4 regions of the Paenibacillus amylolyticus genome follow, and region 2 is predicted to be linked to each of the others. Evidence: riboswitches for the same ligand, from Rfam matches in the RefSeq annotation. Region 2 holds a riboswitch; each other region holds the start of a gene.
What was found. A riboswitch is a leader RNA that binds a small molecule or an ion and turns the genes downstream of it on or off. The one in region 2 is predicted to bind cyclic di-AMP.

Region 1: another riboswitch for cyclic di-AMP. It lies ahead of V6668_RS10600 (C40 family peptidase); the one in region 2 lies ahead of V6668_RS07255 (hypothetical protein).
Region 3: another riboswitch for cyclic di-AMP. It lies ahead of V6668_RS00150 (3D domain-containing protein); the one in region 2 lies ahead of V6668_RS07255 (hypothetical protein).
Region 4: another riboswitch for cyclic di-AMP. It lies ahead of V6668_RS00530 (C40 family peptidase); the one in region 2 lies ahead of V6668_RS07255 (hypothetical protein).

The regions. Positions count from the first base shown of each region.
Region 1 is NZ_CP145892.1:2,327,765-2,335,118, reverse strand. Features, by position in the region: gene V6668_RS10615 (carbohydrate-binding protein) at 73-1,767, shown strand; tRNA gene V6668_RS10610 (tRNA-Leu) at 1,913-1,996, opposite strand; gene pelA (pectate lyase) at 2,173-3,135, opposite strand; cyclic di-AMP (ydaO/yuaA leader) riboswitch at 3,554-3,685, shown strand; gene V6668_RS10600 (C40 family peptidase) at 3,691-4,155, shown strand; gene V6668_RS10595 (carboxymuconolactone decarboxylase family protein) at 4,229-4,558, opposite strand; gene V6668_RS10590 (hypothetical protein) at 4,700-4,918, opposite strand; gene V6668_RS10585 (hypothetical protein) at 5,038-5,367, opposite strand; gene V6668_RS10580 (xanthine phosphoribosyltransferase) at 5,465-6,046, opposite strand; gene V6668_RS10575 (hypothetical protein) at 6,251-7,306, shown strand.
Region 2 is NZ_CP145892.1:1,630,126-1,637,479, reverse strand. Features, by position in the region: gene V6668_RS07265 (Nramp family divalent metal transporter) at 1-1,206, shown strand, start outside; gene V6668_RS07260 (HAD family hydrolase) at 1,348-2,031, opposite strand; gene V6668_RS07255 (hypothetical protein) at 2,159-2,557, opposite strand; cyclic di-AMP (ydaO/yuaA leader) riboswitch at 2,673-2,848, opposite strand; gene V6668_RS07250 (glutathione peroxidase) at 3,220-3,699, shown strand; tRNA gene V6668_RS07245 (tRNA-Leu) at 3,846-3,928, opposite strand; gene V6668_RS07240 (urease accessory protein UreF) at 4,373-5,074, shown strand; gene V6668_RS07235 (hypothetical protein) at 5,341-5,544, shown strand; gene V6668_RS07230 (hypothetical protein) at 5,572-6,207, shown strand; gene urtE (urea ABC transporter ATP-binding subunit UrtE) at 6,238-6,933, opposite strand; gene urtD (urea ABC transporter ATP-binding protein UrtD) at 6,911-7,354, opposite strand, start outside.
Region 3 is NZ_CP145892.1:27,771-35,124, reverse strand. Features, by position in the region: gene rnmV (ribonuclease M5) at 1-365, opposite strand, end outside; gene V6668_RS00150 (3D domain-containing protein) at 521-1,705, opposite strand; cyclic di-AMP (ydaO/yuaA leader) riboswitch at 1,979-2,232, opposite strand; gene V6668_RS00145 (TatD family hydrolase) at 2,474-3,244, opposite strand; gene V6668_RS00140 (HD domain-containing protein) at 3,579-4,856, opposite strand; gene V6668_RS00135 (AbrB/MazE/SpoVT family DNA-binding domain-containing protein) at 5,174-5,428, shown strand; gene rsmI (16S rRNA (cytidine(1402)-2'-O)-methyltransferase) at 5,711-6,595, opposite strand; gene V6668_RS00125 (tRNA1(Val) (adenine(37)-N6)-methyltransferase) at 6,596-7,354, opposite strand, start outside.
Region 4 is NZ_CP145892.1:107,561-114,914, reverse strand. Features, by position in the region: gene V6668_RS00550 (PBP1A family penicillin-binding protein) at 1-973, shown strand, start outside; gene V6668_RS00545 (YwhD family protein) at 1,171-1,674, opposite strand; gene V6668_RS00540 (M1 family metallopeptidase) at 1,776-3,767, shown strand; gene V6668_RS00535 (hypothetical protein) at 3,778-4,629, shown strand; cyclic di-AMP (ydaO/yuaA leader) riboswitch at 4,875-5,012, shown strand; gene V6668_RS00530 (C40 family peptidase) at 5,016-5,486, shown strand; gene V6668_RS00525 (GNAT family N-acetyltransferase) at 5,842-6,336, shown strand; gene V6668_RS00520 (c-type cytochrome) at 6,487-6,843, shown strand; gene rbsK (ribokinase) at 6,918-7,354, opposite strand, start outside.

The DNA.
Region 1 (7,354 bases), 700 kb from region 2:
CAGACAATCCGCTATTCTTGTTTGTTATTCCTGGTTGCGGTTTCTCTATGTAACTTACTATTATCGAGGAGGATGAAAGTAGTGAAATTCAAACTAAAAAAGACGATTAATGTTCTTTTGGCCTGTTTAACAGCCCTGCCTTTGATGTTAACCCCGACAAATGTGTCAGCAGCCAGTGATGCCAACATTAATTTGTCCTCGGAAAAACAGCTGATCAAGGGCTTTGGGGGCATTAACCTTCCTGCCTGGATTGGTGATCTGACTCCCGCTCAACGTGAAACTGCTTTTGGTAATGACCAGAATCAATTAGGCTTCTCCATTCTCAGGATCTACGTTGATCCAGATTCCAATAACTGGTATCGTGAAGTTGCCACAGCCAAACGAGCTATCGAAAAGGGTGCTATTGTATTTGCATCCCCATGGAATCCTCCAAGCAGCATGGTTGAAACGTTCAACCGCAATGGGGACACAAATGCCAAACGTCTGAAATACGACAAATATACCGCATATGCGCAACATCTGAACGACTTTGTAACCTACATGAAAAATAACGGCGTAGATCTGTATGCCATTTCTGTGCAAAACGAACCGGATTATGCTCATGACTGGACCTGGTGGACTCCACAAGAGATCCTTCGATTCATGAAAGAAAATGCCGGGTCCATTCAAGGTACCAAAGTCATGGCGCCTGAATCCTTCCAGTACTTAAAGAACATATCCGACCCAATCCTGAATGATCCGCAGGCACTTGCCAACATGGACATTCTGGGAGCACATACGTATGGAACCCAGATTTCGAATTTTGCCTACCCTCTCTTTAAGCAAAAAGGAGCCGGTAAAGAACTGTGGATGACTGAAGTGTATGTTCCAAACAGTGACAACAACTCAGCAGACCGCTGGCCTGAAGCATTAGACGTTTCCTATCACATGCACAATGCCATGGTAGAAGGTGATTTCCAGGCCTACGTGTGGTGGTACATCCGCAGACAGTATGGTCCGATGAAAGAGGACGGTACCATAAGCAAACGCGGGTATAATATGGCTCATTTCTCTAAATTCGTGCGTCCAGGCTACCTGCGAGTCGATGCAACGAAAAATCCGGATACAAACACATTTGTCTCAGCCTATAAAGGTGATAACAAAGTCGTCGTCGTGGCAATTAACCGTGGAACTTCAGCCACAAGCCAAAAATTCGTTCTGCAGAATGGTAATGCCTCTACTGTGTCCTCATGGATTACGGACAGCAGTCGAAATCTGGCAAGCGGAACCTCGCTTAACGTATCCAATGGAGCCTTCACGGCACAGCTCCCGCCTCAGAGCGTAACAACGTTTGTTGCCAACGTTACTGGCGGAAATAGCGGCGGGAATACAGGCAGTGGCACGACGTATGAAGCCGAGACCGGAACGTCACTTACGGAAGCTGCCATTGAAACAATCTACACCGGTTACACTGGGTCCGGGTATGTTAACTTCAATGCGATGACTGGTTCGGCCATTCAATGGAACGGCATTAATAACACGACAACAGGTACCAAAAACGTAAAGTTTCGTTATGCGCTGGAAAGCGGCACTCGGAACCTCGACATTTTTGTGAACGGAACCAAAGTCATTAGCAACGAGCCCTTTCCGGCTACGGGAAGCTGGTCCACTTGGGTTGAAAAAACAATACAGGTCCCCATGAACACGGGGACCAATACATTGAAAGTGGTTACCACCGGATCGGAAGGACCGAATATTGACAGCGTTAATGTTACCGCAGCACAATAAACGTTCCGTATGGCTGATGGAAGACATTTGCTGTACGTGCAGCTAAGCACTAACCTCTTGGATACTCATCACTAAAGTTAGTGTTATATCAAAAAATGCAAAAAAAGACTCCTTAAGCGTTAGCTTAAGGAGTCTTTTTTTTAGATGCGGTCGAGAGGACTCGAACCTCCACGGGGGTTAGCCCACACGGACCTGAACCGTGCGCGTCTGCCAATTCCGCCACGACCGCATATTGTATCTCCGTCATCCATATCGGCGACAAGAAATAATATATCATGCGTAATCTATCATGTCAACACTGAAAATAATAACAATAAAGCCCGAATCAGACGTCCATGTCGATTCGGGCTTTACCTTTAACTGCTGCTAATAGTTTGGTTCATTAATACGGAAGCATACTACAAATTACAGCTTGGAAGGCCAGTTGCCATACCATGCATAACCGCCTCTTCTTTCTTTATCAATATCACTTAATTTGTATTTAACTACCCCGTCACGACCAATAAAGATTGGTTTATCCGTTCCGATCTCATAGAAGCGTGCCCAAATTGGTGCAGCTTTGGAATCAGCGATAATTTTACTATCTCCATTAGCTCTTTCATACTTGTAACCCGTAATTTTCACTTTGTTAAACCAAGCCTCCGCTCCTTTAATGGATGCGGTAATTTTAGCGTTAGCAGGTCTGGTTTTCAGAAATTTAACAATCGTTACACTCTCTCCAGCTGTCAGCGATGGCACTTCGTAGATTCTTGCGCTCGCTGGTTTAAGAGAGCTGGAATCATGTTGTTGTCCCCATGCTGTCAGCTTACCACCTGAAACGACCTGTGTATTCAGAATCGCCTCCACACCTTTGGCAACTGAATTTTTACTGCGGTTAGCAAGTGTACTGTCGATAAATGAGAAATCACCTTTGCGTGCTGCTACTTCATCCAGCATGATCATTACATTAATCATGGCATCATCATTGTAAGTGATGTGCTTGTGGTATCCGGAGCTTTGGTAAACTTGTGGCCATCCGCCGTTTGAATACTGCATGTTGATCAAAAAGTTAATTCCTTTGATTGCAGCTGTGGAGTAACGCGGATCATTTGTCTTTTTAAATTCCTTCGCCAATCTTCTAATTTCTGAGTATGTAGCCTTGTTGTCTATCGTGGACTTTGCCCACTCTCCACTTGTCTGTTTATAATCTTTTCTCCAACCTCCATCCGGCAGCTGGTTCTTAAAAATATCAGAAATACTCGCTGTAGTACCCGACGCATCTGCAGCAGATACCGTCCCTACAGGGAGAACTGCCATTCCAACTACTGAGAACACCATCGTACATGCCAGGACAAAAGTAATTATTTTCTTCGCTTTCAAATGTAACACTCTCCTATGTTCGTTTTTATAAATCTTCCACTTCTACTTTACGTATGATATACGCCCCAAACCTCCTTTATTTGTATTTATCGCATAATAAAATCAATTTTCATCCAATATGTGGATTGGATAATCAGATAATATGCAAAAAATCGATTTTTGTCAATATATGCAACTTAATGAATATAATCTCTCTAATTCTACATAACGGGATAGTCCTTTTAACTCATGACAAACCTATTTATTTATCCAAATTCGTCTTAAACGAACCAATAATGACGTTTTTGTCATGAATGATACCCAAACTTGATCCCTTCTTTCATATAAAAACCTTAATTCCGCTAACATTGAGGTATTACGAAGGGTTTTAAATGGGTTTGACAATTACGCATTTATGCAATATAGTTTCAAATAGTTACAAAAACTTAATTATTCATTGCCGAGTTTCATGTTTGAAAACGGGGGAACCAATTTGGGTGAATTATTCTTATACATAGGAAATATAGGGAACCTTCTACCGAACCCTTAGCTAACTCCGTAGGCATCGAAGGGAGAACATTGATTTTGAAAAAACTGATTATCTCCATTTTTGGAGCAGCTGTATTATTTACATCCGGGGCAACAAGCACAGAGGCAAGCAGTATCAACTCCGTAGTGAACAACATGACAGGTATTCCTTACAAATGGGGTGGCACAACTGTAGCCGGCTTCGACTGTTCTGGTTTTATGAGATATCTTTTCAACAAATACAGCATTGAATTACCACGTACTTCGCAGCAGCAAGCCAAAGCAGGTACTCCCGTATCCAAGAGCAATGTTCGGACAGGTGATCTGGTGTTCTTTAATACAACAGGCAAAGGCATTTCACATACAGGTGTATATATCGGCGGCGGACAATTCGCTCATGCCTCCAGCAGTAAAGGTGTAAGCATCACGAAGTTATCGAATCCATACTTCAATGATCGTTATGTAACAGCACGTCGGGTAACTGGACAGTTTATGTATGATAAAATGTTAGGTAAAATGTGATTCACATACAAAAAGGCATCGGTTATTAACCGGATGCCTTTTTTGCACTTAAAAATGTATGTTGCATTGCTTACTAATGCAGCGCCTTCTGCACTCGCATCGCACCCTGAGACAGGGCATGTCCTCCACCAACAGCTCCAGCCACGGCTACGGTCTCCATAATCTCCTGATCTGTTGCTCCCTTGGCACGGGCTTCTTCTACATGGTAGAAAGTACATACCTCATTGTTGGCGAATAATCCAATGCCAAGTGCAATTAGCTGTTTTGTCTTCGCATCAATCACGCCAGGTTGGAAGCATTCTCCGGTAAACTCATGATACGACTTCACCACACCTGGCAGCACATCGCTTAATGCTCCAATCTGATCCTTGTAGGCATGAACTTTATCATTCATCAATGTCATGGCTTGTAGCACACCCTCTCGGCTATAGTTACAGATCTTCCTCACTGTACCTATCTTCTCTCCCGAGTGAGCCAATTATGCCAAGAAATCATGGTAATTCCAAACATTTAACGCTCATGGCTCTGCCATAATTATAAGCTGTTACTCACTAAGTGGACTCTGGCGCGGCTCGCTGAACAGCTGATAGCTGTAACCTCGGTCCAGCTTAACGACACGTCGATTCTGACGACGGATAAGTACCTGCTCGCCATCCCAGGCAACCACAATGCCCTTCACGTCGTTCGATTCCAGCTCGTCCCGTACGACTCTAACTTTCTCACCTGACAGACGCAGGGCGTCCAATTCTGTATCACTAATCATCTTCATGGCTCCTATATTTCAAATTTATTTACAAAAAGAGACCTAAATGAAAAGTCATTTAGGTCTCACGTGACTGTATTGGACTGTCATGTCATTCGAAATTATGTCCCGACTGAAAGTTACCGCTGCGCGTGCTCTTTGCTGTCGTTCTTCTCGAACCAAAAATCAAGCACTTTGGCGGACATCACACGTTCTTCAAGGTACTCCACTTGATGCGGTGTAAATTGTTCTTTCCAAGAGAAGGACAACTCTTCGCACAAGCCTACAATCGTCAGTAATTCTGACCAGGCAACATAGCGTTTGTACCAGAAAAATTGAGGATGTTCAATCATATAGGGATAAAGGTCATCGAATTCCGTATGTTTACAATCCAGGGCACGTTCAAAATGAACTTTCGATTCCGCCAGCTTATCATTAAAAAATTGTTCTGTTGCCGGTTGGTTCCCCATGGTGTTGCCTCCTCTCCCTAACATAACCCCATTATAAATGAAATCGGCGGTCATGCAAAGGCATAGTTCAAAAAATAGGCCCTATTCCTTTAAAATGTCACATTTCGTTATCGTCAAATTGTACTGTTCCATCGTTCAGGGAACGAATGCGTACCAAGGCTTCCACCGGAATACCCTGTTCACGAATCGTGCGTGCCCCCGCCTGAAAACTTTTCTCGACCACAACGCCGAATCCGACGAGTTCCGCACCGGAACGCTCGATAATTTTGATGACGCCACGAGCGGCATCTCCATTGGCAATGATATCATCAATGAACAAAATGCGGTCATTCTCATGAATGAACTCGCGGGATACCATAATGTCAGTTACAATTCCTTTGGTAAAGGACGGTACACGTTCACAGTAAGCATCAGGATCAGCCAGAAGTGTTTTTTTGCGACGGGCGAATACAAGGGGCACCCCAAGTTCATAGGCTGCTGCAAAAGCAACCGGAATCCCTGAGGATTCTACCGTGATTACCCGAGTTACTCCACTTTCACGAAAACGGGCAGCAAACTCACGTCCCATCTCCATCGTTAATGCAGGATCAATCTGGTGGTTCAACAGACCATCCAGCTTTAATACTTGATCCGAGATAACCACACCTTCTTGTAATATTCGTTGTTTCAATAATTCCATGATTTGACCTCCCAAGCCTATCCTATGAGGTAAAAGTATCATATATCTATCTATAAGTTCAAGCGAAATTGCCTGGGCGCTGTCCTTGAGACGCATTTCAAGCCAAAGCTCATTATCGATTGTCATGACTTTCGTGGGTCAAGCATACCTTGTACCATGGTACCCGCATGTCCAAACTATACAGGGGCCTGAGAGGGGAAACACATGAAACAGGCATTTCGGGTGCTGCAGATCGCATTTACATACATCGGAACGGTTGTCGGAGCCGGCTTCGCTACAGGGCAAGAAATTTTGCAGTTTTTTACCCAGTATGGCAAATGGGCCACCATCACCATAGGCTTATCCACCATGCTCTTTGTCTGGTTAGGTACCAAAATGATGCTGATCGCTCACGATACCGGGTCCCGCTCTTATGAGGATCTGAACAAACATTTATTCGGCCATAAGGCGGGCAAATGGATCACCTGGGTGACCCTTCTCATTCTCATTGGCGTGAACAGTGTCATGCTTGCCGGAGCAGGCTCCGTTTTTGTCGAGCATCTGGGTTTGCATTATCAGACAGGTCTGATCGTCACACTTGTAGGGACATATCTGCTTCTCGGTCGGGGCATTCAAGCCATCCTACAAATGAATAGCATCGTCGTGCCCATGATGCTCCTGTTATCTCTGCTCATGATCACAAGTACCATCCATCATCCAGGTGCTTCCCGATTCATCACACTGACGACAGACTCAAACCCTATTCAAGTGTGGCTGTCTCCACTGTTGTATACTTCATTCAATCTGGTGTTGGCTCAAGCTGTTCTTGTGCCAGTAGGTAACCAGATCCGTAGTCGGAATGTGCTGAAGTGGGGTGGAGTGGTGGGTGGAATTGGCGTTGGTTTCATGCTGATGGCAGCTCATTTTGCCATGTCAGCTCAGATGCCCGGCATCATCCAATTCGAAATCCCGATGGGCAGCATTGCCTTTCAACTTGGATGGGCAGTGCAATCTGTATATGTATCCCTTATTTTCATGGAAATATTCAGTACCTTTGTAGCCGATATCTATGGAATGACCTTGCAACTGAGACAACATATACGTGTCCATCCCCGTTTCATTACATTAACCATTATGCTGTTGTGTTACTCACTCAGCCAGTTTGGATTCAGTTCCCTGCTATCCATCCTTTACCCCATCTTTGGAAGTATGGCATTAATCTGGGCTGCCAAATTGGTACTGAACCGCTGGGGCGCCTTTCGTAAACGCAACAATATATAACCTCACGGTTATGTACTTCACGAATACGAGCATCCGTTTACTTCAAAA
Region 2 (7,354 bases):
GGATACCTCGTTGCCGTAGGTTACATGGACCCGGGGAACTGGGCAACAGATATCGCAGGCGGCTCGCAGTTCGGGTATACCTTGTTATCCGTTATCCTGTTATCGAACCTGATGGCCGTTGTCCTTCAGTCGCTGGCTGGCAAGCTCGGTATCGTCACTGGACGGGATCTGGCTCAAGCCTGTCGTGAACGATTCAGCATGCCTGTTGTTATGATGTTATGGATTCTGTGTGAGCTTGCCATTGCAGCTACCGATCTGGCTGAAGTCATTGGTTCTGCCATCGCATTAAAACTGTTATTTAACATCCCCATGTTATACGGCGTTATCATCACCGCAGTTGATGTACTCCTGATTCTTGTTCTGCAAAACAAAGGCTTCCGCGCTTTGGAAACTCTCGTCATTGTGCTGATGGCAACAATTGCCCTCTGCTTCGGGATTGATCTGTTTCTGGCAAAACCGGATATGGGCGGTGTTCTCCATGGTTTTGTACCAAATGTTGAGATCCTGCAAAACCCGGCTATGCTCTATATTGCCATTGGTATTATCGGAGCAACCGTGATGCCGCATAATCTGTACCTGCATTCTTCCATTGTGCAGACCCGTCAGATCGAACAGACACCACAGGGCAAAAAAGAAGCCATTCGGTACTCGACCATGGATTCTACGATTGCGCTGACACTGGCCCTGTTCATCAATGCAGCCATCCTGATTGTATCTGCCGCTGTATTTCACAGTGCTGGTATGACGCAGGTTGCTGAGATCGCTGATGCCTATCATCTGCTGACACCTCTATTGGGTACTACGGTCGCAAGTATCCTGTTCGGTGTGGCGCTGTTAGCATCAGGTCAGAACTCTACCCTTACAGGTACACTCGCTGGGCAGATCGTTATGGAAGGTTTCCTGAACATTCGAATTCCGGCTTGGCTACGCAGACTGGTCACACGTCTGATCGCCATCATCCCCGCGGTAATTGTGACAGCCATTGCAGGAGAACATGGCACAGAAGAACTACTCATTTTGAGCCAGGTCGTCCTGTCGCTTCAATTGCCGTTTGCTGTAATTCCCCTGGTGATGTTCACGAGTGATAAAAAAAGCATGGGTGCATTCGCCAACAAATTGTGGCTCAAAATCATCTCATGGGTCATTGCCGCGATTATCGTTGTGCTGAATGTATATCTGATCATTCAGACGATTCGGTTATTCTAATCTCATTTTAATTGGCTAAATACTAAAAAGGCTGATCAACTCCGGTATTTTATACCCAGTTGATCAGCCTTTATTGTTGCAATACAGCAACATGTTTCCTTTTATAGTAAAACTCAAACTCCAATAAACAACCATCTGCATCTAATCCTGATTTGGTATCAATAACGGCAAGAGTTGATCCAATGAATCAACGGTCCAATCCGCACGTTTGTCATCCGATAGTTCTGGCTGGAATCTTCCGTAACCCTGCATAATTCGAATCGTACGCATGCCCAGCTTCCGAGCAGGTATAATGTCGTTATCGATCCGATCGCCGATCATGACGGCTTCCTCCGGTTCACAACCGGCCTGCTTCAAGGCCACAGCGTATAACTCAGGGTCTGGCTTAGACACTCCTTCTTCAGCCGAACATGCCAGAACATCAACATACTTCCGCAAGCCATAGCTTTCCAGTCTCTCTTCCGTTCCAGGACTCTGATTGGCAATAATGCCAATGCGATAATGCCGTGACAACTGCTGAAGAACGGAATCCGCTGAAGGAAAAGGACGTTCAAGATCTTTTTGAAACTTCAGCTTGTCCTGAATCTGTTTCTGATGCCCCTCGTCTTCAACGAATGTGCGAATCGCCACTCTCATAGGCCATTGCTCATATTTTCGGTAACAACTCGCGAACAGTTCGCGTACCGCCTCAATTGTCACCGGATACCCCAAAGCACAAGCTTCACGGACAAACTGTCCGATAATATCATCAACCGGCTCCCATTCATCCACCAGCGTATCTCCAACATCAAAAAACAACCATTTCAATCCACCTACATCCGGCACGCCAATTCCTCCTTGTAAGCATAAAAAAGAAGACTCACCATCCTGCATGAGTCTCCTCAAACTTCCGTTTATCGATACATTCAATTATAACAGGCACCTTACACCTGAGCAATCACAAGCTATGGCATTAACCATTGAGGAGAAAGCCAACTTCCCCATTGAGCGAATATACAATCCGGTCTGCGCCCATGCCCCGATAGATGCCCTTAGGATGACTCTGCTCCGTAATGACGCACAGGGATTTCGATGTCCATGAACGGCAGATCTGTAAATAACGACAGGTCAGATTCAGGCTGTTCTCGAAAATAAACACGTTGCCTACGCTGCCCTGCGGCAAAAACCATTTTTGAGCTGCAGCCGTATTCATGCGAATGACATGTTCTACTCCGATTCTACGGAGTCTTCGCTCTTCCCCTGCACTGTTGGTTAGAACGGCAAACGGCATTTTTTTGTACATCAGCAATTTGATAAATTTACGTCCTGCTTCATTTGGAGCAGTCACTAAGATCATCTCAGTATCCATCATTCGTTCCTCCCTTGGCGTGAAAAGACAACAAAAAAGAAGCGTGGGGGACCAAGGCCTCCCGAACGCTTCTTAAATAACCCATGGCGAAAACACCATGAACCAGCGTACGGCTTGTTGCCTCTCCCTTTAACGCTTACGAGGTTAGCTGACGGATTCGGGCGCGAGAGTCGCCCTATTTCCGGCTGTCACCGGAAAATTCACCCCATGAATGCCCACTGTCCTGGACAGCGCATTCCGTTGGTTCCCCCGTTTCCCATTCATTAATGAATGGAAACTCAGCGATTAAAACATCGTTCGTATATCTTAAGGTAAGATCGAGCGATATTATCGTTTGTTTCGTTTTTCAAGTACAATTTAGTTTAAATTGAAATTACGTTATGAATCATACACCCGTGCCATGTCGGTGTAAAGTCCGCCCAGATCACCAAATCGGCAGATTTTTGCCAATTCCTATCCATAATAACGCTTACAACAAAGTTATACTCTATCTATCTCTTCAAGGCTATCTAATTCTCACTCTGGCGTAAATCACTTCGCAATTCATTCACGTATTCTGCACAACTTGCCTGTTTTGATTCTTTTAACACCATATTAGTTTTGCAATATTTAATTGCAACCAATATAATAGAAGATATAAGAGTAAATAAATGGAGGCGATTTAGATGACAGTCTACGATTACAAAGTGAATACCCTTCGCGGTCAAGAAGTTGAAATGTCCGACTACCGTGACAAAGTGCTCCTGATTGTGAATACGGCAAGCTCATGCGGCCTTACCCCTCAATTCAAAGGTCTGCAAGAATTGCAAGACAAATTTCAAGATGCTCCATTTGAAGTTCTTGGTTTCCCAAGCAACCAGTTTGCACAGGAAAAAGGATCTTCCGACGATATTGCCGAGTTCTGTCAGATGAATTATGGCGTGAGCTTCCCCATGTTTGAGAAAATTGATGTGAACGGTTCAAGCGCTCACCCTCTTTTCCAACACCTTAGCACAGAAGCTCCTGGCCTGCTCGGCTCCAAAGCAATCAAATGGAATTTCACCAAATTCCTGGTGAATCAGAACGGACAGGTCATTAAACGTTATGCTCCCAAAACAACACCGGACAAGATTGAAGAAGATATCAAGAATTTGCTGCAAAAATAATACACAGGCCACCCGTAGCCGGTAGGTAGAGCAACATTCCTCCGGTAATGGATGGCCTTTTTTCAACCCAGATGTCATACTGTTCGAAAAAGACAAAAAAAGCAGCTTCCCATTAATGGAAAGCTGCTTTTTAATCGTTCATATGATGCGGTCGAGAGGACTCGAACCTCCACGGGCATACGCCCACTACCCCCTCAAGATAGCGTGTCTGCCATTCCACCACGACCGCATGTCGTAAATAATCGGCAACAGAATTGATTATACCGGGTTCAGAACTAAAAGTAAAGTATTTTTTAATACTTCTTTTTCAGCTAGGCATTTTCATCAAAAATCGCATAATCTCGTCATCATTACCCATGAACTGCATATGATTAGATTTGATCCCCTCTCTTTAGGTAAGAGCCGATCTTGTTGGTTCATTTATATATAGTCCTTCCTTATATATAGTCCTCCCTGCACTTCGCAAAATAAATAACACAATAAGTTATATAAAATAACACAAATATTAAATCCCAGATTTAATCCATTAAATTTCACGGATACTATTGACAAAAAGCGGACATTCATGGGATGATAACTATCATATAATTCGGATTTCTAAACACAAAGCAAACAAAAAGGAACATAAATGTTACTTTAAGTGACATTAAACGAACACAGGAGGCGAATGATTGTGAACCGTGGGAATAAGCTGCTCGATTATGTCAAACTGCTTGATTCCTCTATTCAGGTTGGAGGGTTCACCCATTCCTTCGGCATGGATATCCATATCAGGGAGGGTACCATTCGTAATGCTGAAGATCTCGAATCATTCATGCGTTGTCAGTTGCATCCGAGCATCGTTCGTCTTGAAGGTATGGCTATCAAAGGCATCTATACCGCAACAGATCACAAGGATACATGGCGGATAGCTCTGATCGACAAGCTCGTCCATGTTCAGCGAACCCCTGGAGATCTCAGAGAACAAGCTGCCGCCATGGGTAAACGATTGATCAGACTCGCACGCGCTCTGCACCCCTGGATTGAATTCAGCCAGCTCGAACAGATCTTTGCCAAATATGATTCGGTTGGCTGCCTCTCCACTGTTCACGCCTGGATTAACCACCACCTCGACATCCCGGTCGAGGAGGCGGTCCTTGGTTACCTGCATTCAGCCATGAATGCCTGCATAACCGAAGCCTCCAAAGTCATTCCCCTGAACAACGATACAACCAAGGATCTGATGGTCCGCCTGGCCACAGATCTGGAGAATGAATGGAAGACCGTCAGCGCCTCGGCTGCGGATGGACTGGCACAGCCAACCTCGATGTCCATGAAATCGTTTTTCCCCAGTTTCCATATGCTCGGAGCTGGACTTCATGCCTACAGGGCCTAATCCTCTTCCTCCTCATACCTGCTCCCCTTCATTCAAACAAACTAAAAAACACGCGGCAACCTCCTTGCCGACGTGTTTTTTGTCATTTTATTTGTTTTATTTACGTGTTTACGCCATTTATAATCACAAAATACACTTTTTTCCGTCTTTTTTAATTGTTAGATGACGAATTTACGTATATAATGAAACATACAGCTCGCATTTCTATATAATCTACATGAAGAAAGAGCGGCTGAATACTACATTCTAACCAGGGGTGAACCCTTTTGAACAAGAAAAAACCAGTTACTCCGTTCGGATGGGCCATCAAACGACGGCTAACCGAACTTCAAGTGGACCAGAAGACCTTTTGTGAACAGCATGGCATCCCACCCTATCGTTTATCCAATCTTATTCACGGCACACGCAAAGCAACCCGATTCAGACACCTGGTCGCTGATATTTTGGATATTCCAGATGAACTGAGATAAGATTTCTGCCAAAGGAGGGTCTCATCCATGAGACATGTTACATCCGATCTGGAGAGGCTGTCGTTCCAGTCCATACGTCACCAGCTCATCATTGTTGATGACAATTGGATTATCCAAAGTTGTAACCGTGCCTGGCAACAGGGACTTGGTCAATGCTCACCAAACCCGGATATACACAGTAGTCATAGACACTACCTGCACCTGACGGAAGCCTGGGCAAAACGAGGCAAGAACGCTAACATGGCACTTGTCGCACAGAATTTGAAAGAACGCGGAATACCCTTTAATCAAAATCATACATATGACATCTGCGTGTATACTGTATACAACGAAAAGAGGTGGTTTCGTGTAGAACTCACCCCTCTATCTTATTCAAATTCAATTCTGGATACCGATCTCGCTTTAATTGCACACATGGATATTACCGAACAAAGAAAGACAGAACACCAATTGAAGAAAGCATTGTCTGAAGTGCGCACATTGCGCGGACTGCTGCCTATTTGCGCTGTCTGCAAACAAATCAAGGACGAAGAGGAACACTGGAACTCCGTTGAGAGTTATCTGGAGAAGCATACCCACGCCGAATTCACGCATGACATCTGTCCGGAATGCATCCGGCGGTTATATCCGAAATACTCGAATATCCTGGACAAGCGCTCCTAAAACCTTTCTCCACTGGCCGACTAACTACAACTATACGGAGAGATGATGTTCAAACTGCGACATATCCAGTTCTTGCGGTGTCCCATGCAGGGTTATGGTTCCTTTGTCCATGATATAGATGTAATCTGCGGCACTTCGTACAAAATCAATACTCTGCTCTACCAGCAGAACCGAGAGGTCCCCCTTTGCCTTGAGCTGCAAAATAACCTGCCGAATGTCCTCCACGATAGAAGGCTGGATGCCTTCTGTCGGCTCATCCAGTAGCAACAACCCCGGACGCGAAGCCAATGCCCGGGCGAATGCCAACTGCTGCTGCTGTCCACCACTCAGATCCCCGCCCTGCCGTCCATACATCGTAGCAAGCACCGGGAACATCGCCAGTACATCCTCCGGGAACGTTTTTACTCCCGGTGCACTTGTCTCCAGACCGAGCAATAAGTTTTCTTTCACCGTAAGCTGCGGGAAAATCTCCCGCCCCTGCGGTACATAACCAATCCCTGCCCTTGCCCGCTTGGCTGAGTCCAAGGTGGATAACTCCTGATTTTGCCACTGAATACTGCCCTTGCGTGATTTGAGCAGCCCCATTAATGTTTTCATCAACGTTGTTTTCCCCACACCGTTACGGCCCATCAGACACACCACCTGTCCAGGCTGTACATCCAGGTTCACACCACGAAGCACATTGCTTTCCCCGTAGCCGGATTCAATTCGTTGCAGCGACAGCATGGTCATCCCTCCTTTTGCCCAGATACACTTCCGCCACTTTCGGGTCTGCCTGTACCTCCGCCATCGTACCTTCCTTCAGCAGTTTTCCTTCATGCATCACCGTTACCTTGGCTGCGAACTCTCGCACAAACTCCATATCATGCTCCACCACCACAACCGAGCGCTCACGCGCAATCTCTTGCAGAAGTCGCCCGGTCTTGTGTGTTTCTTCATCCGTCATGCCTGCGGCTGGTTCGTCCAGCAACAACACCCGTGGCTCCTGCAGAAGCAGCATGCCGATCTCCAGCCACTGCTTCTCCCCATGCGATAACGCTCCTGCACGAGCATCAACGCGGTCTCGCAGACCAATCTGGAGGGTAACATGCTCCATGGCAGCACTCATTTTCCCATATCGACGAATACCGATGGCTTGCAAAGGGGA
Region 3 (7,354 bases), 1.6 Mb from region 2:
TCCTCCCAATCGATCAGGCTCGGAGCACCTTCGTATGAAGTATGTACGCGCGCCAGAGCATGACGGATCGCCTCTGGTGAGGCATTCTCCACCCCAATGTCCCCTTTGCGCGTTGCATCGGCTTCCGGAATGAAGGCATGCTTGCAACCTGGCACCTTGTTCGCAATAATTTTTCGAATGCGTTCGCCAGCATGATCCGGATCTGTCAGTATAATGACTCCCCGTCTCTCCTGAGCAAGCGCAATCCGCTTCAGAATGCGTTGGTTGATAGCTGATCCACCTGTTTCTATGGTATCGGCCTCCACGGCCCGACGGATAGCTACCGTATCGTCACGGCCTTCCACCACAATGACTTCTTTTATCATGTTCCATTTCTTCCTTTCTAACGCAAAAAGAAGAGGAATATCCTCTTCTCTGCCAAACGGCGGGGGAGACTGAATTCAGACTCCTCCGCCGCATATTCCGCATGAATCATTCATGCAACTATTTTATAGCATTCCCATTTCAAAGTAAAACGATTTTAGTTCGCTTCCGGCTTCACCGGACCGATCACGTAGACCGTCTTGCCTTTCTTACGTCCAAAATTCAGGGCATGCTTCACACTGTCATAATACACATCAATTTTGTTGCCTTTAATGGCACCGCCTGTATCTTCCGCACGACGGAATCCCAGACCTTCGATATATACCCACCAGCCAATTGGAATGACTTTGGGATCAACCGCAATGGTGCGTCCTTCCGTTACACGAGTACCGGAAGCTGTTTTAGTTCCAATGCCAGGCTCTTCGGAAGAGTAGGCAGTCATGGATACATTTTTAAGTACTTTGGAGTATTTAAAAGAAGTCCCGGATACGGTAATCACTTTGCTGCCCGAGGCAGATGTTTTCTTCGAGTTCGTTGTTGTAGCCTTTTTGGTTGTTGAAGTTTGAGCCGATACGGTCTGAATCTCAGGTTCTTTCACGACCGGTTTTGCTTTGGTGCCGACAGCGATCACTTTATCTACACGATTATTAGCGACAGATTTGCCGACCATTTTTTTGGAGACCAATTCTCCATCCTGAAATACCTTTTCGATATGCTGTACAATTGTGCCTTCTTTGCCGTTCACAACGACACGGTTATCACCTTTGTACAAGCTAGGGTCAGCCGTTTTAATGACTTTGTAAGCGATCGGTTGCTCTACATCCACTGTACGCTTTGTTACGCGCACTACACGGATCTTCATCTCCGCTTTGATAGCAGTTCCAAGCGCCGGATACACTTTATCATTACTTTCAACTTGAATACCTGATTTTTGAATTGCATCTTCTACCGATGAATCGGTTGTATACAGAGTCTTGGTGTCTCCGTCTGCCGTAATGTTAACTGGAACGGCCCGCTCAATAACGATTCGGTCTCCATCTGTAATCGCCCCATTCATGGACATGGATACCTTATCGTGAGGGCTGACTGTGATCGACTGCTCCTCCAGCATTTCCTGAAGCATTCCTGTACGAGTCTCTACCACCTGAGCTTTGCCATCAATAACCAGCGAAATTTGTTTCCCGGCCTGACCGTAAACGACTAACAAGATCATGATTGTAAGCGCAATTGAGAAAATCGCGATCAATGCCATTTGACGCATGTTCTCATGCTTCCACCGCAACGCGAAAGACTTACTGGATGATCGTGACTCATGGGTCTCTTCTGGTTGGAATGTGCCCACTTCTCCGTCCTCCTTCATAGCCTCGCCGTCTAAAGTAATGCATGATGTCTTTGACGTGACTATACCAAATTTTCTACAGAACACAGATTGGACCAACATAATCCGGTTCTGCACCATGAATCAATCTTCGCAACATGATGTCATCCTCCTGAATACCTACCGTATGATGACAATATTTCTTTTATTCAAAAACAAAAAAGCCAAAGAAAGAGTGTAAGAGGAACTCTTTCGTGGCTTCCGAATGATTCTGAATATCGGAAATTCATGCACGAGGTTGCCTCTCTTTTTCCGCTTGCGAGGTTAGCTGTCGGGTTCGGGCGAAAGAGAGCCGCCCTATCTTGGGTCACCCGCTCATGGCGGACGCCCTTGAATTCACCCCGAGACCCAAAGAAGAAATCAAATACGGCTTCGCAGTTCCCTTCGCTGCTTTTGGGTCAGCGAACGTTGCGCATCGGCCAAATACACCGATGTTTAAGCCCTATTGGTTCCCCCGCTCTCCGTTAACGGAGACTCAGCGAGACTGATTCATGAAAGTAATGTTGTTTCATCGGAAAGTGTCCCTTTGTTCATCCCCCGAACATCTGTCCAATTTTCCGCACAACAATTCACTGAAAAGATGATATCCTGTTTTGATGCATGTTGTAAAGCGTTGATCAAGTACGTTTTTCTGAATATTTGGTTAAAATATTGTAATATTCTTGATTTATTTGGATCAAAGGGCAAATTACCTCCGCTTACCTGCCTTTTTCACCTCATTTGCTCGTTTTTTTAACGAATCCCAAATCGTTCCATGGCATTTTTGGTTGTTATTGCAGCAATTTCCTCCACCGAAATGCCTTTAATTTCCGCAGCTGCCTCTGCAACCAGACGTACATGCGCTGTCTCATTTCGCTTCCCACGATAAGGGTGCGGTGTCAAATATGGAGCATCTGTTTCAATGAAAAACCGGTCCATAGGAACCTTCTCCAGCACCTCTTTGGGTTGCTTTGCATTTTTGAATGTGATCGGTCCTCCGAAGGAGAGATGGAAGCCCATATCGAGGCAACTTTTTGCTGTTTCCCAGCTGCCCGAGAACGAGTGCATCACACCACCAACTTCACCCGCCTTCTCTTCACGCAAAATTCTTATGATATCCTCATGCGCATCCCGATTATGGATGACAATTGGCATGTTCACTTCACGCGCCAAAGCAATTTGTTGTCGTAATACGCGATGCTGTATTTCTTTTGGTGAAGTATCCCAGTGATAATCCAATCCAATCTCACCGATCGCAACCACTTTTTCATGCTTGCATAAAGATGCAATCCACTCCAAATCGCCCTCCTGCATTGTGATCGCATCTACAGGATGCCACCCTACAGCTGCATATATAAAGTCATATGTTTCAGCGAGTTTCATTGTGGTTGGAATTGTCTCCCGGTTAAAGCCAATGTTGATCATGCGACCAACTCCTGCATCCACAGCACGCTGAATCATGTCCTCGCGGTCCTCGTCGAATTGTGGTGCATCCAGATGTGTATGTGTGTCGAACAGCATCATGTCTGTATCTCCCTTCATGTCGAAATAACGACTATCTTTTTTTTTCAAAATCCAATTTGTAAAATTCAATAATTCAATGACTCATACATAAAACATTTTGGGTAATCTGTGTATTACATCATTACGTTTGTTTCTTCACAACTACAATATATAGAAGATATACGGATATTCTGATCTATATATTGCTAATTGTGCTCATTCTGCCTGCTTGCATTTACAAAATTATGTCGATCTACATATACTCCCCATTAAAGCAGATTACTGTATCATGGAAAATAGCTCTTTTAGAAAGTGTTTTGATATCGAAATTCTTCATCGGATTATACCCACATGATTACAAGAAATAGGGGCGTATATGTGACGGTAATTCGTGAATAATCGCATCCACCTTGTTTTGCGGGTAATACAAATGATGTTTCCCTCGGTGAAGCCCACTGATGGAACGGACAATGTCAGATACTTCTGACAACTCACGTAAATTGTCCTGTCGATCCAGAAGAAGAATCTGCTTATCTGTGGATTCATCCGGACGAAACACATCATACGGATTATCCGAAGGAAAATCAATTTCAAGATCATATTCGGGATCGAGGCCAGCCTGTACAAAAGCTTCCCGAATCTCTTCCATCATTGTCAAGTCGACCTGTTCAAGCTCTACATACTTATATAACTTGCGATCCATAAAACGTTCGCATAACTCACTCAGAACAGTATCGTCCTCCTTGCGCCACTGCGTAAATGCCGTCTGAATTAATGCTTCATCCAACTGCAAATATTCATCCACGGATAATTCTCCTTCAAATAATTGAGGGAGTGGATCAATCATGAAGCGGAATTGAAAACCATGTTGTAGGAGTGTTTTCGCTCGCTTGAATATTTGCCGCAATATAATTTCAGAACTACGAGTTACCGGATGGAAGTAAATCTGCCAATACATCTGATACCGAGACATTAGGTAATCCTCCACAGCATGCATGCCTGACTCCTTGACTACAATCCGCCCATGATAAGGACGTAGCATCCGAAGGATACGATCAAGGTCAATCGTGCCGTAATTTACACCTGTAAAATAGGCATCCCTGAGCAAATAATCCATTCGGTCTGCATCAAGCGGACTGGTCACCAAGTTCACCACAATCGGCTTTTCATACGTTTTTTGAATGACAGACGCTACTTTCTCAGGAAAATCAGGAGCATACCGTCTTAAGATCGCCCCTACTTCGGTATCACCTGTAATAATGCGACAAGTCCAATCTTCGTGATTCATGTCAAAAGCTTCCTCGATGGAGTGAGAGAATGGCCCATGCCCGAGATCATGAAGTAGAGCTGCACACAGAGCTACAATCTTTTCTTCCTTCGGCCAATCCGAATAATGACTTCTTTCAAATTGAGAGATGATCTTGCGTGTGATCTCATAAACACCTAGTGAATGTGAGAACCGACTATGCTCTGCTCCGTGAAAGGTAAGGTAAGAAGTACCCAGTTGACGAATCCGGCGTAAACGCTGAAATTCCGGGGTGTTAATTAACTGCCATATAACCGGATCTTGCACGTGGATATAATTATGTACCGGATCTTTGAATACTTTCTCTTCCGTTAAACGTTGTTCCATGTCGACTCACTCCTTTAATTTCTTTTATATTAACGCTTTGAGCTCTGCGATTCACCTAAGATTCGACACCATATGACGAACTTTGTCGAATGAAGTAGTTTTGTCGTTTTCCAAATCGACAAAGCTGACATTGAGGTTTAAATGCGAAAAATGGCTTCCAATCCCTTACCACCAGTAACCTTGTGAAAAACAGCCTTAATTTTAAGCTAATTTTAAGGTTGACTGATTTGGGAATCGTTGGTATGATGAGTATCATAAAACATAAAATAATGTCGAATAATGACAAAGATAGTTAGCTGAGAGGAGCACTGATTATAATGATGAAATCAACAGGTATTGTAAGAAAAGTGGACGAACTGGGACGGGTAGTTATTCCAATTGAATTGCGCCGTACGCTCGGTATTGGTGAAAAAGATGCTCTGGAAATCTACGTTGACGGCGAGCGCATCATGTTGAAAAAATACGAGCCTGCTTGTATCTTCTGTGGTAATGCAGAGAACGTTACTTACTTCAAAGGTAAAATTGTTTGTAACGAATGTATTTCCGAAATCCCTGCACCTGTGGCAAAATAAGAAAAACCAGGTATACTGGACTTATCTAAATTGTTATTTCTAACCTTTTTAATATTCCTTAATGACCTTCCCGGTGTGAACCCCACCGCGGAAGGTATTTTTTTGCCTTGTTATGGGTTCCATTACCCAAAATGATTCTGTCACACGCGAACTGGGAGAGAACGATGAAATTTGTTCGGAATTTTTTTTAGCCACTCTGCTCTTTTTAATATTCCACTAAGGTTGGATATAAGCTTCTTTTCAGGTTATGTTCCCCACAACAGAAGATATTTGGTTAGATTACTACTCGATTAATGCATTATATACATCACGCTTCGCCAGACCGCGATCGGTAGCCGTTTTTTTCATTGCATCTTTGCGGTTATGTCCTTCACCCTCATAATGGCTGACATGATCCGCGAGTGACATGAGCTGCCACCATGCTTCGCGCTCAGCCTTACGCTCCTCTTCCTTAATGCCTTCTACTAGCAAGCAGTACTCGCCAAGAGGTGGATGCTCTTCAAGCCAGTCTATGCATTCCCTCACAGTACCCCTTGCGAATTCCTCATGACGCTTGGTTAGTTCACGAGCCAGGACAATCGAGCGATCACCCAGAATTTCTTCAAGGTGGACTAATGTTTTCCGAATACGATGAGGCGATTCATAAAATAACAAAGTCCCGTTGGATTCGTCAAACGCCTCCAGCACTTTTCGCATGTCCTTTTTCTCCCGCGGCAAAAAACCGCCGAATGTAAAACGCTCCGTCGGTAATCCGGACACGATCAGAGCAGACAACGCAGCATTGGGCCCCGGGATGGGAATGACCGTTATTCCGGCTTCCAGTGCAAGCTGTACAAGGTCAGAACCAGGGTCCGAAATAGCTGGCAAACCGGCATCGCTGACGAGTGCCAAATTTTTTCCTTCTATTATATATCGTATCAGTTCAGGTCCACTCGCCCCCTTATTATGCTCATGATAACTAAACAGCATCGAAGGTGTAATTTCAAAATGGGTAAGCAGCTTTCGGGTCTGGCGTGTATCTTCTGCTGCAATGATGTCACAACTCTGCAATGTCTTGATGGCACGGAAGGTCATATCCTCCAGATTACCAATGGGTGTTCCAACCAGATAGAGCTTGCCTGATCCTTCAGGCTGCTCCGCATAGCTTTTTTGGATATGCAAAGTCATCTAAAGCCCTCCTTTCGTAGTACGCTCAGCATGTTGCTGACCATAGTAAATATCCATAATCTCTTCGCAGTATTTCCCCTCTTCATTGTAGACAATGAGTGGAGGAAGCATCCTTACTTCGGGTTTACCATCTTTCATTCCTTCAATTAACACCATGTTGGCTTCCAGATGAGCACGGGGATGTACCATCCGAATCCGTTTTGGTTCCAGCTTATATTCGCGCATGAGCGAGATAATCTCTGCAAGGCGCTGCGGACGATGAACCATCGATACTTTGCCGCCATTACGTACAAGCCGACTGCAAGCTTGAATCACTTCTTCCAGGGTACATCCGATCTCATGACGTGCCATTGCCTGATGTGTGTTCATCTTGAGATCACTGCCATTCAGAGGCATGTATGGAGGATTAACGGTTATTGCATCGTATACAGCATGTCCTGTTTCTTTCACGAGTTCTCGCAAATCACCTTCACGAATCATAATCGATTCATCCAATGCATTTAATTGCACACTGCGACGCGCCATATCAGCCAAACGTGGCTGAATCTCGATCCCTTCCAGACTAGCCTGCGTACGCGTTGTAAGCAAAATGGGAACCACCCCGTTACCCGTACACAAATCAAGTATACGACCCCGTTTAGGTACGGAAGCAAACCGGGCTAATAATACGGCATCCATCGAAAAACTAAACACTTCATCACTTTGAATGATTCTCAGATCATGAGAGAGCAGATCATCAATCCGCTCTGACTCATGTAA
Region 4 (7,354 bases), 1.5 Mb from region 2:
GATTATGTATCTGGCAGCCCTGGAATCCAAGCAGCTCACCAGTGCATCCATATTTAACAGTGAACCTACCCTTTTTCACTATGACAATGACCGCAAAACCTATAAACCCGGCAATTTTGGAGACAAGTATCTGGGTGAGATTGATCTAAGACAGGCGATCGCCGCTTCAGACAATATCTATGCGGTGAACACCATTATGCAGATCGGTCCTGAGCAGGTTGTGAGTATGGCCAAAAACCTTGGCATTACAAGCAACCTGAGTGCCGTACCTTCTCTTGCACTGGGAACGTCACCTGTCAGCCCGCTGGAGATGGCGTCGGCCTTTTCCGTCATTGCTGCTGGTGGACAACGGACGCCACCTGTCGCCATTCTGCAAGTGACGGATGCCGCAGGACGTGTGCTCTATGAATCGCCTCAGACGAAGGCTGAGATCGTTGTGGAACCTGCGGCAGCTTATGTACTGACTCGTTTAATGGAAAGTGTCTTCGAAAATGGAGGAACGGGCAACCGCGTGTCTAAGGCGATCAAACGTCCGGTAGCGGGAAAGACAGGAACAACCAACACGGATGCCTGGCTCGTTGGATTCACACCGGAGCTTTCCACCGCTGTATGGGTTGGTTACGATCAAGGCAAATCCATCTCGACTTCGGATGGCCGCCGGGCAGCGCCGATCTTTGCCCAGTTCACAGAACAGGCCCTTGCGAGCGTACCACCCAAAATCTTCACCGTGCCTGATCATGTCGTAAGTGTATATATTGATCCGGAATCCGGCAAGCTGGCAGGCAACGGTTGTGAAGAGAAACGATTGGAAGTTTTTATTGATGGTACTGAACCGACAGAGGTATGCCATGGCACGACGGATGATTCGGATTCTGGAGAAGATGAGAAGACTCGTCAGGTACAGAATCAACAAGGCATACAGGAAGAGAAACATTCTTGGTGGGGAGATTTCAAACGTTGGTGGGTAGAATGACGCAAATGCGCAATGACTTAGTTGCGTCACCTATAACCCCTGGTTATATTGAACAATTGGAAATTCACTTTGGATGAAAACTCATAATTATTCAGATCGATGAATATGATTAAGGCACAAGCAAAAGACCCCCAACCGAACTTTCCGGTCAAGGGCCTTTTGCCTTTTTTCTTTTAGACTGTGTTGAAAGATCTGCCTTAGGCGAGTGCTTCCTTCAATACATCTGGAGAAGCATTCCACCAGTCTTCGTTGTGTGAGATCAGCAGTGTCTTAAGTGCAGCTCGAGCTTCAGGTCCAAGCTCATCCAACATGAAGCGACGCTTCAAGGCATAATCCATGCGATTCACATGTTCCGCCAGCAGTTTCCATCCACGTCTTGCTTCCGTATCAATCCACATCTCACATGCCGTTGCTCCACCATAGAGTTGGCCTTCCTCCGTGCGATCGACAGCTACCCACACCAGCCATACCTGGCGTCCGTTGGGCACATCTTCACGATTGGTAGAGAACTTGATATTGCGTTCCACTTTGCTCTTCGCATGCATCGCACCGATATCGATTTTGGCTTCGCCATTATCAATAATGACCGGGGAAAGGTTATTCAGCTCAATGGAGCCTGCACCGAAGCCTTTATGCTTGCTTTTTGCACTAACGATATTCAAGGCAATCTGTTTTTTGCCGTTTTGCTCATTTTGGTCCATGTTTATAACCTCCAAGGGTTGATACAAATATTTTAACTAATAATTGCCCCATTGCAAACATATACATGCTGTAGATGCTTGTCAACGGGAGGTATTTAACGATGATTCCACGACGCGCCAAGAGCTGGCTCACTGCATCCCTGGCCCTGTGTGTACTTGCCGGAGGGATATGGATCACTCTGGGTTATAATCGCTCAACTCATTCCGAATTGCCAGTACTCGCCCCCGAATCGGGCAAGCCTAAGGCAATAGCCCCAACGCCAGCACCTCCAGAAAGTGTACAGACCCCTACTGCCGAAGTGTACAGCAACCGTGTTGTGGAATATCACATGGATGTAAAACTGGTCGAAGGGAATGTACTGGAAGGGACTCAGACGATTACCTGGACACATCCAGGTAAAAAAACCGTCAGCGAGCTTTACTTTCATATGTATCCCAACGCCTTCTCTTCTGCTGACACCACCTTTATGAAGGAATCCGGTGGAAAGCTTCGGGGTGATGTCATGCCTACCAATGGCTACGGCTCCATGAACATTACCGAAATGAAAACGGAGGACGGGCTCTCTCTGCTGCACCGGATGCAGTATGTGCAACCAGATGACGGAAATATCAAGGACACCACCCTCATTAAAGTACGCTTGCCCAAACCCGTCAAAGGCGGGGAAAGCATCACGCTCCACACCCGATTTGAAGTGAATCTGCCGAAGATTTTTGCCCGGATGGGAACTGCTGATCATTTTGTCATGGCAGGTCAATGGTTTCCCAAATTAAGTGCCTATGAACCTGTGGGCAGACGTGGACGAACAACGGAAGGCTGGAATCTGCACCAGTACCATGGCAATTCAGAGTTTTACGCTGACTTCGGTATATATAGTGTACGTATTCGGGTGCCTGAAACATACAAAGTGGCTGCTACCGGATTTCCGACGCAGCAAGCCATGGTGAAGAATGGAGAAAAGGTCTATCAATTTTACGCCGATGATGTGCATGACTTCGCATGGGCAGCTTCACCGGATTTTGTCTACGCCGAGGAACCCTTCTCTGCACCCAATGTGCCTGGTGTTCGAATCAAGTTATATCTGGACCCAGCTCATCAGGATCTGAAAGAACGTTATTTCTACGCCGCGAAGGCCGCGCTAGCCAATTATAGCAAATGGTTTGGCCCATATCCTTACGCCACCTTATCCATCGTAGTTCCACCCAAAGCGGGGAACGGTGCTGGAGGTATGGAATACCCTACGCTAGTTACGGCCTTTGGAGCCGATGACACTACGCCAGGTTATGACCTGGAACGTACCGTAGTCCACGAGATCGGACACCAGTACTTCTACGGCATGGTTGCCAGCAACGAATTCGAAGAAGCCTGGCTGGATGAGGGATTCACCTCTTATGCTGAAGACAAACTGATGGAGCAGGAATACGGATTGATTCCGAATCTGCCGGTACAATCGGGACTGATTACATCTCCTTCATCCTTAACACAAGAGTCCTGGAAGTTCGATTCACAGGATGAGTATGCAGCCAATGTCTACACACGCGGCAAGCTAGTATTGCTCGGCATTGAACATCAAGTTGGTGCCAAGAAGATGGAGCGTATTCTCTCTACCTATGTGAAGAAGTACCGTTTCAAACATCCCACTTCGGCTGATTTTCAGAAAATTGTGGAACAAGTGACCCGCACTTCCTGGTCTGATTATTTTGACCAATATGTCTATAGTAACGGGATGGCTGACTTTGCTGTAGAGAAGATTCGTGTTACGCCCGTACAGAAAGACGGTCAAACATTGTACGAGTCATCCGTGACGATCGCAAAAAAAGGGAGTGATTACAACGCCGTTCCTGTTCGCATTGCCTTTGAAGACGGGCATATCCTCACCAAGCAATGGAATGGCAAAGAAGATCGCATCACGTATAAATTAACTCACACATCCCCCGTATCCTGGGCCATGACCGATCCCCTGTACTCGATCGTGCTGGAGAACCGCCATATGAACAATTTCCTGAAATCCGGACTGGATGAGCAGACGAAGTCCCGCTGGAGCATGAGTGTAACCAAACTAATAGAAGCCATATTCGGAGGTCTGTCATGGTGAGGTGGAAACGGTGAAAGCGAAAATACGTGAAGGCTGGTTTCTCGTCCGTCAGCATATGTTCATTGCCGCACTCTTATTTCTCTATCAACTCATTTGGGGATATTTCTTCTATCGAATGGTACAATCGGCCGTCATCCCACTGCTCCTTCGCTATCCAGATGCTGATGCCGGTGAGCTGAGTACACTTTTGTTCAAAATGGAAAGTCAACTTAACCTGTCTACCCATCCGGAGGTTCATCGTTATCTATGGATTCTCGGGGGCATGCTGCTGGTTCGCATGTTGATCAGCCCCCTCATTCAGGCAGGACTGCTCTACTCACTTCAGCACTTTAATTCTACAGAAGAGCGCATTCCCTTTGTCCGCGGAATCAAAAATCTGTGGAAACCGATGCTGCTGCTCCACACCATACGTACATTATTGATACTTCTGCCCGCCTACTGGCTCATACCGAAGCTCTACTCGATTCTCATGGACGGATTTCATTCCCTTCAATTACTTTTACCTGGCATACCTTATGTTGCTGCCTGGATTGTATATGGTTGGATCATCCACCATGTCATACTCTATATGCAGTTCGGTGTTTCGGCACCAGAAGGAGAAGGCGGGGCTCACGGTACCCTCAAAGCACTCTGGATTGCACTGCGTCATCTCATCGCTGTAATCGGCATTGCATTACTGCTGGGCGGAGTACACCTGCTCGTCTTTGGGGCATTCACTACAGCCTCATGGTTATTAACTGGACTGACCGGACTTATACTACAACAGACGTATCCACTTGCCAGATGTCTATTGAGTCTGTGGAAAATATGCAGCCATTTCCGATTATGGCAGTCCAAAATATCCAAAGGCGAGAGCAGATAGTTTAAAAATTGTTACCATCACATGTTAAACTCATGGCCTAATATGTACTTATAAATAGGCAAACCTCAACCTTTCCCCGTCAAAGGTCGAGGTTTTTTTTGCTAAATTTGTTGCTAAACGTTGCCAAAGCCGTACTCCTCTGTTACAATAATCGCAGTGAGTTTTTAGTAACAACTTTGTAATCTTTACATTCATATTTGTAACTACTTAAAATTAAATCGTCATTTCTTGATTTCGCAGGTGCATAACTAGCATAGCCAAATTCCTGGCACCTGGGAAGCGGGGGAACCAGTTATGGGTGAATTGATCTTGCTACAGAGGGATCATAGGGGACCTTCAACCGAATCCTTAAGCTAACCTCGCAGGCATTGGAAGGGGAATATCTCTTGTTCAAGAAGAAATTAACCGCAGCTGTACTTAGCATCACATTCGCTTTATCGCTTGGTGCAGGTAGCGCATTCGCAGATTCAAAGATGGACACAGTAATTGATTCAGCAATGGGAACTACATACAAAAGTGGGGGAACAACGCTTAACGGCTTTGATTGCTCCGGATTTACCCGGTATGTATTCGACAAGTTGGGTATTGATTTGGCACGCCAATCCAGTTCCCAATTCGACATGGGCGATTCCGTATCCCGCATGGAGATGAGAGCTGGCGATCTGGTGTTCTTTAATACAACAGGTAAAGGCGTGTCCCATGTAGGAATCTTTGTAGGGGATGGAAAGTTCGCACACTCCTCTTCTTCCAAAGGCGTTACGATCAGTGCATTGAGTGAAAACTATTGGGCCAATCGTTATGTTGGCGCAAAACGGATTATGAGCACGGACGCATATGAATCACTGGCCCTTGACTAGGGACAAGCTGAGCAACATGATGCTGTAACCATTAACCATATTGGAACGAAGCAAGAAGCATAACAGAACCGCCCGGTACATTCTCCGCAGGAATGTATCCGGCGGTTTTTTTGTGCTTCAATCCTTATTCATGTTGCAAGTTATACTCGGGGCATATCCTGCGACATCAACAGGTTCATTTTGCGTTCGTTCGTCCGTGCCCTTATGATGTTTTTACCCATCCCGTTATAATATAAACGAAATTACCGGAACTTTTGTTTCATTTTTTTTCTTGGGAAGGAAGACTTGCTAAATGAACATCTCTTTTGTAGAGTGGACAAAGAGTTCTGTTTCAAGGAAAGGAGCATGCAGGTGTATGAAGGAAACCCCTGTGACGTTTCACGTTGTACCCATGCGAGAAGAACATGCGGAGCTTATCTGCAGTTGGCAGTATGATCCGCCTTACAATATCTACAGCTGGCTCCCCTGGGAGCAGATGAAAGCTCTGGAAGTGGAATTCGGAGATGCACAGCTGCGGCAGGAGCAATATGCGATCGTCCTGGATCAGAACGATCGTATATGTGGGTTTGCTCAATACTTCCCACTTCAAGGGGTAACCCGGATTGGCCTTGGCATGCATCCAGAGCTGTGTGGTCAGGGTCAAGGGACAGCTTTTGTCACTGCCATTGTACAAGAAGCTATTCGCCGAAATCCCACGAATGAGATTGATCTGGAAGTACTCACTTGGAATGCTCGTGCCATTCAAGTCTATCTGAAGAGTGGATTTGTCACCCAGGATACATACGAACGACAGACCCCCAGCGGCTTGAAGCCCTTTCACTGTATGGTTTATGAAGGGCCTCGCGGTTAGAATCCATTGCAAAACAACCAAATTTGCCCCTTGTTATGTGATTAGTTCAAAAAATTCCCACAAAATGCTATGATGTCAGTACAGGTTCCGTTATAATGATATGGATAGTTTCAGGTTAGATGATCTTTCATTCTGGAGGGGACATAAGGGATGCACAAATGGATCATGAGCGGAGTATTTTTTGCAGCATGCGCTTTAGCTATTGTTTTAATGTTTACGCTTCCAGGGAAAGAAGAAGTAGCTGAAGAAGCCAAGCCAACCATGCCGGAAGTAACATTGGATGCCGGACAAGCTGAAGCACTGGTCAAAGCCAATTGTATCTCCTGTCACGGGGATCAGCTTCAAGGTGGCGTAGGACCTGCTCTGGCCAACATCGGCAGCCAGGATGATCTGGAGAAGATCTATTCTACGATTGTCAAAGGTAAAGGTGGTATGCCTTCCTTCAAGGGCAAACTGCAGGACGAAGAGATTGCAAATATCGCCATGTGGCTGTCAGAGAAGAAATAATCTCTGCACACGCATAACAAAGAGGCGCTTAATCCCCTTTTCGGAGAATAAGAGCCTCTTTGTTATATCAATTATTAAGCCTCTGCGGCATGCTCAGCCAGGAAGGCCTCAACTTCACGTGCGGACGGCATCCCGGACTGGGCGCCGAGCTTTGTCACGGATAACGCGGCCGCACCCATGGCGAAGCCTACGGCCGCGTCCAAAGTCTCACCGCGCGCGAGGGCTACTGCCAGCGCGCCGTTGAAGCAATCGCCAGCGCCGGTCGTATCGACGGCGCTTACGGCGTAGCCGGGCGCACGGCACGCGCCGGCACGCCCTGCTTGTACGCGGCCACCAGGCGCCGCCGCGTAGACAGCCCCCTCGGGGCCGAGCGTCGTGACGACAGCGGCCCCGAGGGATGCGGCGAGCTCTGCGACCGCCGCATCCAGGTCTTCCGGCCGGAGATGATCCCGGCCGGTAAGCACGGCAAGCTCACTGCGGTTTGGCGTGACAACGTCGACGCACCGCAGGA